DNA from 4 places in the Mediterraneibacter butyricigenes genome. Region 4 is predicted to be linked to each of the others. Evidence: predicted binding sites of a transcription regulator. Region 4 holds the regulator's gene; each other region holds the start of a gene.

Region 1 (3,988 bases), 1.9 Mb from region 4:
TCGGCAGCAGGACGATCAGAACCTTTTTCAGAATCCAGTCACTCATAACAAGTGCCAGGTTTGCTCCGCAAAATGCACCAATCAGAGTACAGATAACGGTTCCGGGGATCAGCCAGGCAACGACCCGTTTATTTTTGACCAGTTGCCAGGTGGAAACGCAGGTTCCGGTGGAAGATGAAAGCTTGTTGGTTGCGATGGCATTGTGGATCGGAATGCCGGTGAAAATATAGGCAGGAAGTGAGATCAGACCGCCACCTCCGGCGATGGAATCAACAAATCCTGCAAGAAAGATCAATGGACACAGAATGATAAATGTATGAACAGACATGAAAAACCCCCCATTTTTCGGATATAAAAATTTCGCTAAGAGATAATGTATCATGGAAAGAGAAAATTGTCGAGGAATTCAGGGAGAAACCTGTAAGAAAGAAACTATAACAGAACAGATCCTAAAAGTTTAAATACGATGGCTCGAAATATGATATACTAAGAGAACTTGCGGAACTCGAGATCCACAAGAGAACTTTAGGTAAGAATGGGGATAGAAATTATGGAAACAATGAAAAAGTTTGTTCGATATTATGAACCTTACAAAGGTGTGTTTTTTCTGGATTTGGTCTGTGCTGCAGTCATCAGTTTTGTGGATCTGGTGTTTCCGCAGATCCTACGAATGTTGACGAAGACTCTGTTTGCAGAAAGTTCTGCAAAGATTCTGTCTGGTTTATTGCCGATAGGGGCAGGACTTTTCCTTCTGTATTTTTTACAGACCGGTTGTAAATATTATGTGAGCTACCAGGGGCATATGATGGGAGCGAGAATGGAACGGGATATGCGGCAGCAGTTGTTTGATCATTATGAGAAATTATCCTTTTCTTATTATGATCAGAACAATTCCGGACAGATGATGAGCAAATTGGTTTCAGATTTGTTTGATATTTCAGAATTTGCGCATCACGGACCGGAAAACCTATTTATTTCCTTAATCAAAATTGCAGGTTCTTTTGTATTCTTGTTTCTGATCAACTGGAAACTGGCAATTCCGCTTCTGGGGCTGGTGATAGTGATGTTGATATTTTCTTATGGTCAGAACCGGAAAATGCAGGCAACCTTTATGGATAACCGGCGAAAAATCGGAGATATGAATTCAAGTTTGCAGGATACATTATCCGGAATACGGGTGGTGCAGTCTTTTGCCAATGAAGAGATAGAACGGGAAAAATTTGAAAAGAGTAACCGGGCTTTTTTGGTTTCCAAAAACGCTAACTATCACTGTATGGGAAATTTTATGAGTGGAAACTTGTTCTTTCAAGGAATGATGTATCTGATGACGCTGGTGTTTGGCGGTTGGCTGATTGCACACAGACAGATGGAACCGGCAGATCTTGCGATGTATGCCCTTTATATAGGAATCTTTATCAGTCCCATTCAGATCCTGGTAGAGCTGACAGAAATGATGCAGAAAGGACTGTCTGGTTTCCGTAGGTTTTTGGATGTGGTGGAGACGGAACCGGAGATTGTGGATGCGCCAGATGCAAAGCCGATAGAAACAATCAAAGGACATGTATGTTATGAAAAGGTATCTTTTCATTACAGTGATGATGAAACCTTGGTGCTTTCCGATGTTTCCTTTGAAATCCCGGCAGGCAGATCCATTGCTTTGGTAGGACCTTCTGGAAGTGGAAAAACGACGATTTGTTCTCTGTTGCCAAGATTTTATGATGTGACAGGGGGAAAGATTACTGTAGACGGAAGAGATGTGCGCAAGATCACATTGGAAAGTCTTCGGAGTCAGATCGGGCTGGTTCAGCAGGATGTATATCTGTTCTGTGGAAGCATTCGAGAAAATATTGCTTATGGAAAACCGGATGCAAGTCTGGAAGAAATCATGGAAGCAGCAAAAAAAGCCAATATTCATGATTTTATCATGAACCTTCCGGAGGGATATGATACCTTTGTTGGGGAGCGGGGCACCAGACTTTCAGGCGGACAGAAACAAAGGATCTCCATCGCCAGAGTCTTCTTAAAGAATCCGGCGATTCTGATCCTGGATGAAGCGACCAGTGCTCTGGATAATGAGAGTGAACGCTTTATCCAACAAAGCCTGGAAGAATTGGCAAAAGACCGTACCACAATTACCATTGCCCACAGGTTGTCTACAATTCGAAATGCCGACGAAATCCTGGTAGTTTCTGAAAATGGAATTACCGAACGGGGAACCCATGAACAGTTACTGAAACAAGGCGGGATCTATGCGCATTATTATGAAATGACGTAATGCATTCGTTCTTCCTCGAATCGATCCTGCTGCGGGCGGATTTTCTGTGGATATCCGCAGGGAATAATGGCAAATGGAACCAGAGTATCCGGGATATCCAGAATTTTCCGAACCGTTGCGATCCGATCTTCTTCCGGGCAAACACCCAGCCAGACAGCTCCCAGTTCCAGGGCGTCTGCCTCCAAAAGAATATTTTCAACGGAAGCACTCAGATCAATGTGGGTGTAAGCCGGAGCGGGGCATTGTGTCCGATAGCAGGGAACGAAGGCGAGCGGACCATTTTTCGCACTCATGGAATACGGGCTTACCTTTGAAAGCTCTACTAATTTCTCCTTATCAGTTACGACATAAAATTCCCAGGGCTGCTGATTCTTGGCAGATGGTGCCGCCATGGCAGCGCGAAGGATTTTTTCGATTTTTTCTTTTTCTACCGGTTTGTCTAAAAATTTTCTGACGCTGGTTCTGTGAAAAATTGCATCCATGCGAAGTACCTCCTGATGTTTTGACTTGGATATGTTGATCTTGACATGATTATAATTGGGATTGCTACGCACATTGCAGCATGAAATGCTGCAATGAATTTTATATTTACAGTGTAATCGGAAATGATTTGCCAGTCAATCGCAAATAAAAACGAGGCTGGCAGAAACAAAAGAGCATAAAATTACAAAAATTAGCACTCTCCTCTTTACAGTGCTAACAACTTGTGTTATACTCTCTGTAGAACAAAGAAAAAGGGAAACCTTTAAAAGGAGGTTTGTTTTATGAATATAAGTAAGTTTACGCAGAAATCAATCCAGGCAATTCAGGATTGTGAGAAATATGCCTATGAATATGGCAATCAGGAAATCGCACAGGAACATTTTTTGTATGCACTGTTAAAACAGGATGACAGTCTGATCGGAAAACTTCTGGAGAAGATGGGAATTTCCGTACAGGAGTTTACCGACCGGGTAGAACAGGCCATCGAAGCCCGGACGAAAGTTCAGGGCGGACAGGTTTATATGGGACAGGATCTGAATCAGGTTCTGATCCATGCTGAAGATGAAGCAAAGCAGATGGGAGATGAATATGTCTCCGTAGAGCATCTCTTCCTTTCCATGCTGAAATATGCAAGCAAAGAGATGAAGCAGCTCTTCCGGGAAGCGGGTATCGACCGGAACAGCTTTTTGCAGGCCCTGTCAACGGTCAGAGGCAATCAGCGTGTGACCAGTGACAATCCGGAGGCCACTTACGATACTTTAAATAAATACGGTCAGGATCTGGTGGAGCGTGCAAGAGAGCAGAAGCTGGACCCGGTGATCGGTCGTGATTCGGAGATCCGGAATGTGATCCGAATCCTTTCCAGAAAGACCAAGAACAATCCGGTGCTGATTGGTGAACCTGGTGTCGGTAAGACGGCGGTCGTAGAAGGTCTGGCACAGCGAATTGTCAATGGAGACGTACCGGAAGGCTTGAAAGACAAGACCATCTTTTCTCTGGATATGGGAGCACTGGTAGCAGGAGCAAAGTATCGTGGTGAATTTGAGGAACGTCTGAAAGCTGTTCTGGAAGATGTGAAGAACAGTGATGGCAAGATTTTGCTGTTTATTGATGAGTTGCACACCATTGTGGGAGCCGGAAAAACCGATGGCGCAATGGATGCCGGCAACATGTTAAAGCCAATGTTGGCCCGTGGTGAATTACACTGTATCGGTGCAACGACATTGGATG
Region 2 (3,988 bases), 130 kb from region 4:
CAGCCAGTTTAGCCAGTCTCTCCTGCAGTTTTTCACGGTCAAATTCAGATGTTGTCTCTTCCATCTGAGTCTTGATCTGTGCGACACGGTCTTCGATTGCTTTCTTATCTCCCATACCGTCTACGATAACAGTCGTTTCTTTCTGAACTTTTACAGATTTTGCACGTCCAAGCTGAGCCATTGTTGTATCTTTCAGATCCAGTCCAACTTCCTCAGAGATTACTTCTCCACCTGTCAGGATTGCGATATCTCTCAGCATCTCTTTTCTTCTGTCGCCATATCCAGGAGCTTTTACAGCTACTACATTGAAAGTTCCACGCAGTTTGTTGACAATCAGTGTAGTCAGAGCCTCTCCTTCGATATCTTCTGCGATGATCAGAAGTTTAGCACCGGACTGAACGATCTGCTCTAACAGTGGAAGGATTTCCTGAATATTAGAAATCTTCTTGTCTGTAATCAGAATATACGGATCTTCCAGAACTGCTTCCATCTTATCCATATCTGTTGCCATATATGCGGAAATGTATCCACGGTCAAACTGCATACCTTCTACCAGATCCAGCTCTGTCTGCATGGTCTTGGATTCTTCGATTGTGATAACTCCGTCATTGGAAACCTTTTCCATCGCATCTGCTACCATCTGTCCGACTTCTGCATCACCGGAAGATACGGCTGCAACTTTGGCGATCTGATCTTTTCCTGTAACCTTGCTGCTCATCTCTTTGATTGCTTCTACTGCGCAGTCTGTTGCTTTCTTCATACCTTTTCTCAGTACGATCGGATTTGCTCCGGCTGCCAGGTTCTTCATACCTGCATTTACCATTGCCTGTGCAAGTACCGTAGCGGTTGTCGTTCCGTCACCGGCTACATCATTTGTCTTGGAAGCAACTTCTCTGATCAACTGTGCTCCCATATTCTCGAATCCGTCTTCCAGTTCGATCTCTTTTGCGATTGTTACACCGTCATTTGTGATAAGCGGTGCGCCGAAAGATTTGTCAAGGACTACGTTTCTTCCTTTTGGTCCAAGCGTTACTCTTACTGTATCTGCCAGTTTGTTGACACCCTGTTCCAATGCTGCTCTTGCGTCAGCTCCGTATTTAATTTCTTTAGCCATGTCTGATCACTCCTAATCTTTTCTGTCTTTTTAATTATTTTACAATTGCAAGGACATCATTCTGTCTTACAATAATATATTCTTCGCCATCCAGTTCTACGGTAGTTCCTGCATATTTGGAATAGATTACCTTATCGCCTTCACTGACAAGCATGGTCACTTCTTTTCCATCTACCATTCCGCCAGGACCAACGGCAATGACCTCTGCCTGCTGCGGTTTCTCCTGAGCCTGACCCGGTAAAACGATACCGGACTTTGTAGTCTCCTCTGCTTCACACTGTTTTAAAACGATCTTATCACCTAATGGTACTAACTTCATATTTATTCCTCCTTGCTTTCCGTTTACTAGCACTCACTTATTCTGAGTGCTAACTCTGTAATATAAAATAGCACTTTCTATTGCTTTTGTCAACACTATAACTAAAAAACCTATCCGACTTTTATCTTTTGCTGTCGGATAGGCTTTTTTCATTCAAAACGATTTATTTTCCATCGGAAGAAACGGTATAAAATCCATTTTCAATCTTAAAGATCAACATATCTCCTGCCTCGCACTGGAACCGTTCTTTTACCGTTCCGGAACAGGAAAGAAGTTCTGTCTTCGTACCGATTACACATTCATACTTTGCATCAAGAGAGATCACGGAAAGATTCTCTCCTTCCAGCAACAGTCTGATAAAATCTTCTTCCATATCATATTTATAGACTTTTGCACAGTGTACTTCCTCATCAAACACTGCATCGATGGAAACCACTTTTTCCATCTTAAGATCTACGGGACAACCTTCATACATTTGTGTCAATCTCCTTTATCAGCGTTCCTTTTTGATCCGGTCAAGTTCCGTAAAGACATAATCATTAATAACTTTAATGTAAGTTCCCTTCATTCCGGAAGATCTGGATTCAATCACACCGGCACTTTCAAATTTACGCAGCGCATTGACGATTACAGATCTCGTAATTCCTACACGGTCAGCAATCTTACTTGCCACCAGAATTCCTTCCGTTCCATCCAGTTCATCAAAGATGTGGATAATTGCCTCCAACTCCGAGAAAGAAAGTGTGCTGATTGCAGACTGAACAATATGTTCTTTCCGTGTCTCTTCTGCATTTTCTTCATTCACAGAGCGAAGCATTTCCAGGCCTACCACTGCCGTTCCGTATTCACTGAGGATAATATCATCAATCTCGTACATATCTCCCTGCTTATAGATCACGAGAGTTCCCAGTCTTTCTCCGGCAATGTTGATCGGCGTGATGATTGCCTGATAGCCCTGTACCGCATCTCTGGAAAATCCCAGAGTCTCCAGATTTACATTTTCTTTCGTGGACAGGATACTGAGCAGTCTTTCATTCAACATCTCATCAATATGGCTTCCCACCTGTTCTTCCAACAACTCCCCGATCGTATCCACTGATTTACTTTTACTCGTTCCAAGCACTTTTCCCTTTTTGCTGACCACCAGAACATTAGAATCCAGAATTTCTGTCATGACCGCGCAAATATCATTGAATACAACTTTGCTCGAATTGTTATTATGAAGTAGCTTATTGATTTTTCTTGTTTTATCTAATAACTGTACGCTCATCGTTTCCTCCACCCATAAATTTTCTAAATTCTTGTATTTTTTCCAAGTTAAGATAATATTATCATACAATTCAAGATTGTTCAATCAATTTTCTGCTGTTTTTTGATATCCGCACTCTGCATTTGCACAGACGATCTTATTTCCCTTGCAGAGCATATAGCCGCCACATTTCGGGCACTTCTCTGCGGAAGGTTTCTGCCAGGACATGAACTCGCACTCCGGATTGTTTTCACAGCCGTAGTATTTCCGTCCTTTTTTCGTCTTACGGATCACCACATCTTTTCCACAGTTTGGACAAGCCACCCCGATTTTTTCAAGATACGGCTTGGTATTTCTGCATTCCGGGAATCCGGGACACGCCAGGAATTTGCCATGAGGACCATACTTAATCACCATGTTCCGTCCGCATTCTTCGCAGACTACATCCGTCACCTCGTCTTCAATCTTGACGCTTTCCAGCTCTTTCTCCGCAATCTGAACCGCTTCATCCAGATCCGGGTAGAAGTTCCGGATGATCTCTTTCCATTCTACCTTGCCTTCTGCCACCATATCCAGAAGTCCTTCCATATTTGCAGTAAAGTTCACATCCACAATACTCGGGAAAGACTGCTTCATAATATGGTTGACCACTTCTCCGATCTCTGTCATATAAAGATTTCTGGCTTCCTTCGTCACATAATGTCTTGCAATAATGGTGGAAATTGTTGGCGCATAGGTACTCGGTCGTCCGATTCCAAGTTCTTCCAGTGTCTTAACCAGAGAGGCCTCCGTATAATGTGCCGGCGGCTGCGTAAAGTGCTGTTTGGGATCAAATTCCTCTTTTGTCAGCACTGCGGACTGATCCAGTCCTTTTACCAGAACATTATTCTCTTCTTTTTCCTCATCCGCTTCTTTATATACACTGCGGAATCCCTCGAATTTCACGCGGGATGCTGCAACGGTAAACAGATATTTTCCTGCTGAAATTTTTACGGAAGTTGTCTCGTAAACTGCCGGTTTCATGCGGCTGGCTGTAAAACGTTTCCAGATCAGCTGGTACAGACGGAACTGATCCCTGGAAAGAGAATCCTTCAGCATTGCCGGTGTTCTTGTAATATCAGTCGGTCGGATCGCTTCGTGGGCATCCTGCACATTTTTGGTATCTTTTTTTACAGCAGGTGCTCCTGCTACGAATTCTTCACCATACTCTTCCGCAACATATGCTCTTGCCTGTGCATCTGCCTCATCCGAAATACGGGTGGAATCAGTACGCAGATAGGTGATCACACCGATGGTTCCGCTTCCC
Region 3 (3,988 bases), 1.9 Mb from region 4:
AACGCTGCGATCGGATTGGACGGGATCAGCCCCTTGATCGTATCCAGGATGCTGTTCATCTCTGTCGCCTGAATGTCAGCCGTTGCCATTTCAAAATGAACCCCCTTGCCCAGACGGATCAATCTCGGAATGATCAGCCCTACAAAACTTGCCAGTACTGTTGTCCCCAGGAAAAACAGCATTGCTGCACCTGTAATCTTTCCGGTGATTTTTGCGCTTCCAATACTGGTGATTCCCATCACGATCGAACAGAATACTAACGGAAAGATCATCATATTCAAAGCATTCATATAAATACTTCCCACCAGACCGGTTGCCGTCAGAACAAACTCCGATTTATTTGCCAGAAACAGGCCGACCAGAATTCCAAGGATCAATCCCGTAAAAATTGCTCCCGTAATATGTTTTCGATACCATTGATAAAATTGTTTCATTTGTGCTCTCCTTACCTTTTTCTGCATAACTTCTGTGCATCGCTACAATCCCGCCGAAGACTGTCCCCGATGAGAGATTCGTTCCATCATTGGTATCATTTCTCTCACATCCGGGCTATGCAAATTTAATTTTTAGTATATATCCACACACTTCCATTCGTCAATTCTTTCCGGATAAATCCAACCGTTTTCCGACCGTTTCTATAGGAAAACAGGACTGTTTTTCGAAATATTACTCCGATAAACGAAAAAAATGTTTTCCCCGGTAAGATATGTGCTATAATTTTGACCAGAATATTGAGGAGGTTTTCATAATGGAAAAAATAAAAATCGGAATTGTAGGATATGGAAATATCGGCCGGGGTGTAGAACAGGCCATCAAACGAAATGATGATATGGAATTAAAGGCAGTCTTTACAAGACGTGCTCCAGAGACAGTTGCAATCCAGACAGAGACTGCAGAAGTGAAACCTTTTGATGATATGGAAGCGATGAAAGATCAGATCGATGTTATGATCCTCTGCGGCGGTTCTGCCACAGATCTTCCGGTCATCGGACCAAAGGTTGCCGCTTCTTTTAACACCATCGACAGCTTTGATACCCATGCAAAAATTCCGGAATATTTTGCAAACGTAGACAAAGCAGCCAAAGAAGGCGGAAACATCGGCATCATTTCCGTAGGCTGGGATCCTGGAATGTTCTCTTTGAACCGTCTGTATGCAGAATCCATTCTGGTACAGGGAAGTACTTACACTTTCTGGGGAAAAGGTGTCAGCCAGGGCCATTCCGATGCGATCCGTCGGATCGAGGGTGTAAAAAATGCGATCCAGTACACCGTTCCGATCGAAGCAGCCGTTGACCAGGTACGCAGCGGAAGTGAACCGGAACTCACCACACGCCAGAAACATTTGAGAGACTGTTATGTTGTGGCAGAAGAAGGTGCCGATAAAGCAGCCATCGAACAGGCCATCAAGAACATGCCGAACTACTTTGATGAATACGATACAACCGTAAACTTTATCTCCGAAGAAGAGTTAAAGGCAAACCACAGCAAAATGCCTCACGGCGGTTTTGTAATCCGTACCGGAGAGACCGGATGCGAAGGCAATAAACACGTGATCGAATATTCTCTGAAACTGGATTCCAATCCGGAATTCACCGGAAGTGTTCTGGTTGCTTACGCACGTGCCGCTTACAGACTCTCCAAAAACGGAGAATCCGGAGCTCGCAGCGTCTTTGACATTGCACCGGCAATGCTGTCACAGATGACACCGGAAGAATTGAGATCTCATCTGCTGTAATATCATCTGATCCGGGCACTCCCCTGTTTAAAAAATAATCGTGAACGATTGCCGGTAGCAGAAGCTTCCTGATTTCAGGAGCTTCTGTTTTTGGTTACGGTTCACAGAATGTTCACAACTTTTTAGCACTCTCCTCTTTACAGTGCTAATATTATATGTTATATTACACCTAGAACAAAGATAACAGATCTTTCGAAAGGAGATATGACATATGTTAAGACCAAGTATTTTCACGATAGTTTATTTGATGACTTTTTTGATTTTCCATTTTATGATGACAAAGCAGCCCGCAAAGCTGAGAAGAAACTGTACGGCCATCACGTACATGATCTGATGAAGACCGATATCAAAGAGAAGAAAGACGGTTACGAACTCATCATCGATCTTCCGGGATTCCATAAAGATCAGGTCAGCGCCGAACTGACCAACGGATATCTGGTTATCAGCGCCGCAAAGGGAATGGATCAGGAATCCTCTGATAAAGCTTCCGAACGTTATCTCAGAAGAGAACGTTTTGCAGGATCCTGCCAGAGAAGCTACTATGTCGGCGAAGATATTTCTGAAGAAGATATTAAAGCCGAATTTAAGCACGGCGTTTTAAAACTTTTGTTCCGAAGAAAGAAGCACAGCCCGTAGAAGATACGAAAAAATTCATTTCCATCGAGGGTTGATGCTTACAGGGCCCAGCCTTCCTCTCATGATAAAAGCTGGTTTTTCAGAAATTTTTTCAGAAATTGAATATGATTCCTACATTTGACATACCAGTCAGGCAACGAAAGGGGCAGGCACTGTAAGATACAGTGTCTGTCCTTTTCCACAATATAGAACTGATACAACAACGCAACAGACAGCATACAATCGATAACACCGATACAGCACCATCGCAACAGACAGCATACAATCGGTAACATCGATACAATAACATGCAAATACTCAGGAGGTGAAAGTTATGAGTGCCAAACGTGATTATTACGAAATATTGGGTCTGGATAAAAAAGCCACCGATGCTTCTATTAAAAAAGCATATCGAAAGCTGGCCAAAAAATATCATCCGGACTCTAACCCCAATGATAAAGAAGCCGAGAAACGATTTAAAGAAGTGACAGAAGCGTACAACGTACTGAGTGATAAAGAAAAGAAGAAATTATATGACCAGTTTGGCCATGCAGGACTGGATCCAAACGGTCCTTTTGCAAATGGTGGTGCCTATGGAACTTCCGGCAACTATACCGGAGCCGGTGGAAGTCGGAATTCTTATGCCTACCGAAGCCCCGATGGAACTTATCAGGAATTCCATTTTGAAGGCGGCGATATGAATGATATCTTCGGAGACATGTTTGGAGATATTTTCCATCATACACATTCCGGTTCCTCCGCAGGAGCTCGTAGCGGATTCGGCAATGGATTTGGGAACGGATTTTCCGGTCAGAATTATAAACAAAAGGGAGAAGATCTTCATACAGAGATCGATGTTTCCTTCCACGATGCCGCTTTCGGTTGTGACAAAGTGATTCATCTGACCAATCCTTCTACCGGACAGACGCAAAGTCTGCAGGTTCACATCCCTGCCGGTATTGATGATGGAAAGAGTGTCCGTCTGAAAGGAAAAGGACATCCCGGAATCGGCGGCGGTCCAGCCGGAGATCTGTTCCTGAAAGTTCACATTCAGAACAGTACTGCTTTCACTCGAAAAGGATTGGATATTTACACGACAAAACGGGTGCCTTTTACCACCGCTGCTTTAGGCGGAGAGGCTTTGGTTTCCACCCTGGATGGGCAGGTACTCTGTAAAGTCCGGCCCGGAACCCAGTCCGGTTCTAAGATCCGGCTGAAGGGAAAGGGTATTGTTTCCATGCAAAATCCATCGGTTCACGGAGATCTGTATGTAACAATCCAGATCGATGTTCCGAAGAATCTTTCGCCGGAAGCACAGAAAAAACTGAAAGAGTTTGAGGCCTGCTGCAACAAAAATTCCCGTTATCAAAGCAGTAAAGCATCCTAATTTTTGCGGAAAACCGTTTAATTTTTCTTAATTTAATGTAATAAAGCAACAAAATATACAAAACCTATTGATAAATTTATTTTCTTATGATACTCTGGATTTGTGTATAAAACAGAGAGCGAGTATGTGTCCCGGCATTTTCGCCGGGATATTTGCTTGTTAACTCAGGAGAGTCTCTTCCCAAATCAACTATAATCATAATCTAAAAGGGAAAGAGCGCCGAAGGTGTACGCAGCAATGGAGCCTGTTTT
Region 4 (3,988 bases):
GTACTCCACGCGGAGCCGGTGCGATTCCATCCAGTCTGAACTGTCCCAAAGACTTGTTGTCTCTTGCGAACTGTCTCTCACCCTGAACAACGTTGATATCTACGGCTGTCTGATTGTCAGCGGCTGTAGAGAAGATCTGGCTGTTCTTGGTCGGGATGGTAGTATTTCTCTCGATCAGTCTTGTAGCAACTCCACCCATTGTCTCAATGGACAGTGACAATGGAGTAACATCCAGAAGAAGGATGTCTCCGGCACCTGCATCCCCTGCAAGTTTACCACCCTGAACAGATGCTCCCAGAGCTACACACTCATCCGGGTTCAGTGATTTGCTTGGTTCTTTTCCTGTCAGTCTCTTTACTTCTTCCTGAACAGCCGGGATACGTGTAGATCCACCTACCAGAAGTACCTGACCAAGTTCGGAAGCTGTGATTCCGGCATCTTTCAAAGCTCTTGTAACAGGCTCTGCTGTCTTTTCTACCAGATCACGTGTCAACTCATCAAATTTAGCTCTTGACAAGTTCATATCAAAATGCTTCGGTCCTTCTGCTGTTGCAGTAATGAACGGAAGGTTGATGTTGGTTGTCGTTGCGGAAGAAAGCTCTTTCTTTGCTTTCTCTGCTGCTTCTTTCAGTCTCTGAAGAGCCATCTTGTCTCCGGAAAGATCTACGCCTTCTTTTGCCTTGAAATCTGCCAGCATATAGTCTGTGATCTTCTGGTCGAAGTCATCTCCACCCAGACGGTTGTTACCGGCTGTTGCCAGTACTTCGATGACTCCATCACCGATCTCGATAACAGATACATCAAAGGTACCGCCACCTAAGTCGTATACCATGATCTTCTGCTCTTTTTCATTATCAAGTCCATAAGCCAGAGCTGCTGCGGTTGGCTCGTTGATGATACGTTTTACATCCAGACCTGCGATCTTACCTGCGTCCTTTGTAGCCTGACGCTGAGCATCGTTGAAGTAAGCCGGTACAGTAATAACTGCTTCTGTTACTTTTTCTCCCAGATAACTTTCTGCATCTGCTTTCAGTTTCTGAAGAATCATTGCGGAGATCTCCTGCGGAGAATATTTCTTTCCGTCGATCTCTACTTTATGATCTGTACCCATCTCTCTCTTAATAGAAGAAATGGTCTTCTCTGCATTGGTAACTGCCTGACGTTTTGCAGGCTCTCCTACCAGACGTTCTCCTGTCTTTGTAAATGCAACAACAGACGGTGTTGTTCTTGCTCCTTCTGTATTGGCGATAACAGTCGGCTGTCCACCTTCCATAACAGCGACACAGCTGTTAGTTGTTCCCAAGTCAATTCCTATGATTTTACCCATAACAAATTCCTCCTTTATTTTCATTCACTTAATTGCTTATTTATGTTTATGTTTGAACTCCGGGATTGCCCGGATGAAACACCGTATTAGTTTGCGACTTTTACCATACTGTGGCGAACCACACTGTCGCGGTACGTGTAACCTTTCTGGAATTCTTCTGCGATGGTATTTTCACCAAACGCTTCATCCTCCACATGCATTACTGCATTATGGAAATCCGGATCGAATTCCTGACCAACTGCTTCGATCGGCTTTACTCCGATTCCTTCTAACGTGGTCATCAACTGTTTATAAATCTTATCGACTCCTTCTACGAACGGATCAGCCTTTTCTTCTTCTGTCAGTCCCTGAAGCCCTCGTTCAAAATTATCAACCACCGGAAGGATCTTCTCGATCACATCTTTTGCTCCGATCTCATACATCTGAGATTTTTCTTTTTCGGAACGTTTCCGGAAGTTATCAAACTCTGCCATCTGTCTGGTCAGACGATCTGTCAGTTCTTCAATCTTCTCGTCCTTTTTATCTTTCTTATTCTTCTTGCCGAAAAACTTTTTGGAACCTTCTTTTGCCGGCTCCTTTGCTTCTCCGCCTGTTTCTTCCTGAGATGCTGTCTCAGCTTCTTCCTCAGTTACTGTTTCCGGATTCTCTTCCGTCTGCACTTCTTCAGTCTGTTCCTCTGCGACTTTGGCTTTTGCCTCCTCTACCGCATCCTTTACCATCTCTTCCTGACTTTTATGTTCACTCACGGTTTCTCACCTTCCATTCTTCTCATTCATCATTCTTTCCATACATGGAATCCAACTCCGTCTGAAGCTTTTTCAGCGTCTTCATTACATGTTCATAATCCATACGCTTCGGACCGATGATTCCGATGGTTCCTTTCATTCCGTCTCCCAGTTCGTAAGTGGCTGTTACCACACTGCAGTCCTTCATGGTCTTTACCGGAGCTTCTTCTCCTATATATACCTGGATTCCTGTGTTCTCCTCACTGGATAAGGTCTGAGTCACCAGTTCTGCCAGCTGCTGCTTTTCCTCGAACGCTCCCAGAATCTCCTGTGCGCTCTTGGAATCACTGAGCTCCGGATACTTGAAAATGTTGGTTGCACCGCTGGTGTAAATCTCCATATCATCTTCAATGTGAATGATCTCTGCTACTGCATCCAGCACATCGCTGATCACCTTGCGGTGGATTCCGGCCTGTTCCTTTAATGCAGCAATCAGACCCAGATTGATCTGATCGATCGACATTCCGTTGAGACTGGTGTTCAGCAGCATATTCAGCTTCAGAAGTGTTTCATTTCCCAGTTCTTCTTCCACATCAATGATCTTGTTCTTGATCACATTGCCGCCCATCACGATGACTGCCACCAACTGCGTCTCATCTACCTGAGAGAGCTGGATGAACTTTAATGTGTTCCGATTGTTGATCGGAGACGAAATCATGGTCGCATAATTGGTACTGTTGGCCAATACTTTCGCGGCCTGTTTCAGGATCTGATCTGTCTTTTCGGACTTCTGCAGAAGTTCCTCTCGCATATCGGTGAGTTCCTGTTCTTTTTCCTCCATCAGCATATCTACATAAAGTCGATAGCCCTTATCGGAAGGAACTCTTCCTGCGGAAGTATGGGGCTGAATAATGTAACCCATCTCTTCCAGATCCGACATCTCATTTCGGATCGTTGCTGCGCTGACATTCAGATCTGTATATTTGGAAAGGGTTCTGGAGCCTACCGGTTCTCCTGTCTCCAGATAGTTCTGGATGATTGCTTTTAAAATAACCAGTTTTCGTTCATTTAAGCCTTCTTCTCTTATCATGAACACCTCCTGAAATCTTCCCTGAATCTTTTTGTGTTATTAGCACTCAAATTTATAGAGTGCTAATATCTACGTTTATTAAGATAGCACTCTCCATTCCATTTGTCAACAATGTTTCCGGATTTTTCATGAAAATTCGTGAAAGATCCGTGAACACAGCCTTTTACCTCATGAAATAGTCGATCATACAGCAAACAGCCAGTCTGCCTGTGCAAACTGACTGCTTCCTCTTTCTATCACAGATACTGTGCAAACACATAATTACTCAGATCCATTCCACGCTCTGTCAGCGAAATCTGGTCTGCTCCGATCCGGATCAGCCCCAGCCTTTCCTGCTTCTGTAAAATGTCTCCGTAAATCTCTTCGATCGGTACTCCAAACCGTTTTCGAAACTCCGACTTCCCAATTCCCTGACATTTTCTCAAGCCCAGAAACATAAATTCTTCGATCTGCGCCCTTCTAACCACTTCTTCCGGTTCCCGGACCAGTTTTTCGGGGGTTCCTGCAAACTTTATATATTCATCCACTTCCGTCACATGATGATATCTGTATTCCTTTTCCCGGTACCGAATCAGGGAAGAGGCTCCCACACCCAGTCCGAGGTATGGAACTCTTTCCCAGTATCCCAGATTATGACGGCATTCATATCCCGGCTTCGCATAATTGGAGATCTCATACTGCTGATAGCCATATTCCGCCAGGAGTTCCCGGGTTCGTTCATACATCAGACGTTCTTCCTCTTCTGATGGCAACTTTTCTTTTTCTTCCCTCTGCTTTTCCCCATGAATTTGCTCAGTCTCCTGATTTTTCTCCCCATAGATCTCATAAAACGGAGTTCCTTCTTCG

The links. Region 4 encodes HrcA, which represses chaperone genes, less so after heat shock. Its sites were predicted from a motif close to TGTTAGCACTCNNNNNNNNNGAGTGCTAACA; they were not measured.
Region 1: a site for HrcA is predicted at 2,947-2,977, ahead of clpB (ATP-dependent chaperone ClpB). Genes of this name have one in related genera too.
Region 2: a site for HrcA is predicted at 1,458-1,488, ahead of KGMB01110_RS13950 (co-chaperone GroES). Genes of this name have one in related genera too.
Region 3: a site for HrcA is predicted at 1,856-1,886, ahead of KGMB01110_RS03800 (Hsp20/alpha crystallin family protein). Genes of this name have one in related genera too.

Annotation. Positions count from the first base shown of each region.
Region 1 is NZ_BHGK01000001.1:793,946-797,933, reverse strand. It holds gene KGMB01110_RS03780 (TSUP family transporter) at 1-328, opposite strand, end outside; gene KGMB01110_RS03775 (ABC transporter ATP-binding protein) at 551-2,275, shown strand; gene KGMB01110_RS03770 (nitroreductase family protein) at 2,260-2,757, opposite strand; gene clpB (ATP-dependent chaperone ClpB) at 3,040-3,988, shown strand, end outside.
Region 2 is NZ_BHGK01000001.1:2,845,851-2,849,838, reverse strand. It holds gene groL (chaperonin GroEL) at 1-1,114, opposite strand, end outside; gene KGMB01110_RS13950 (co-chaperone GroES) at 1,149-1,433, opposite strand; gene KGMB01110_RS13945 (hypothetical protein) at 1,597-1,908, opposite strand; gene codY (GTP-sensing pleiotropic transcriptional regulator CodY) at 1,927-2,703, opposite strand; gene topA (type I DNA topoisomerase) at 2,788-3,988, opposite strand, start outside.
Region 3 is NZ_BHGK01000001.1:800,375-804,362, forward strand. It holds gene KGMB01110_RS03790 (dicarboxylate/amino acid:cation symporter) at 1-434, opposite strand, end outside; gene KGMB01110_RS03795 (diaminopimelate dehydrogenase) at 749-1,735, shown strand; gene KGMB01110_RS03800 (Hsp20/alpha crystallin family protein) at 1,940-2,371, shown strand; gene KGMB01110_RS03805 (DnaJ C-terminal domain-containing protein) at 2,685-3,737, shown strand; glycine riboswitch at 3,893-3,988, shown strand, end outside.
Region 4 is NZ_BHGK01000001.1:2,715,981-2,719,968, reverse strand. It holds gene dnaK (molecular chaperone DnaK) at 1-1,327, opposite strand, end outside; gene grpE (nucleotide exchange factor GrpE) at 1,414-2,046, opposite strand; gene hrcA (heat-inducible transcriptional repressor HrcA) at 2,096-3,142, opposite strand; gene hemW (radical SAM family heme chaperone HemW) at 3,379-3,988, opposite strand, start outside.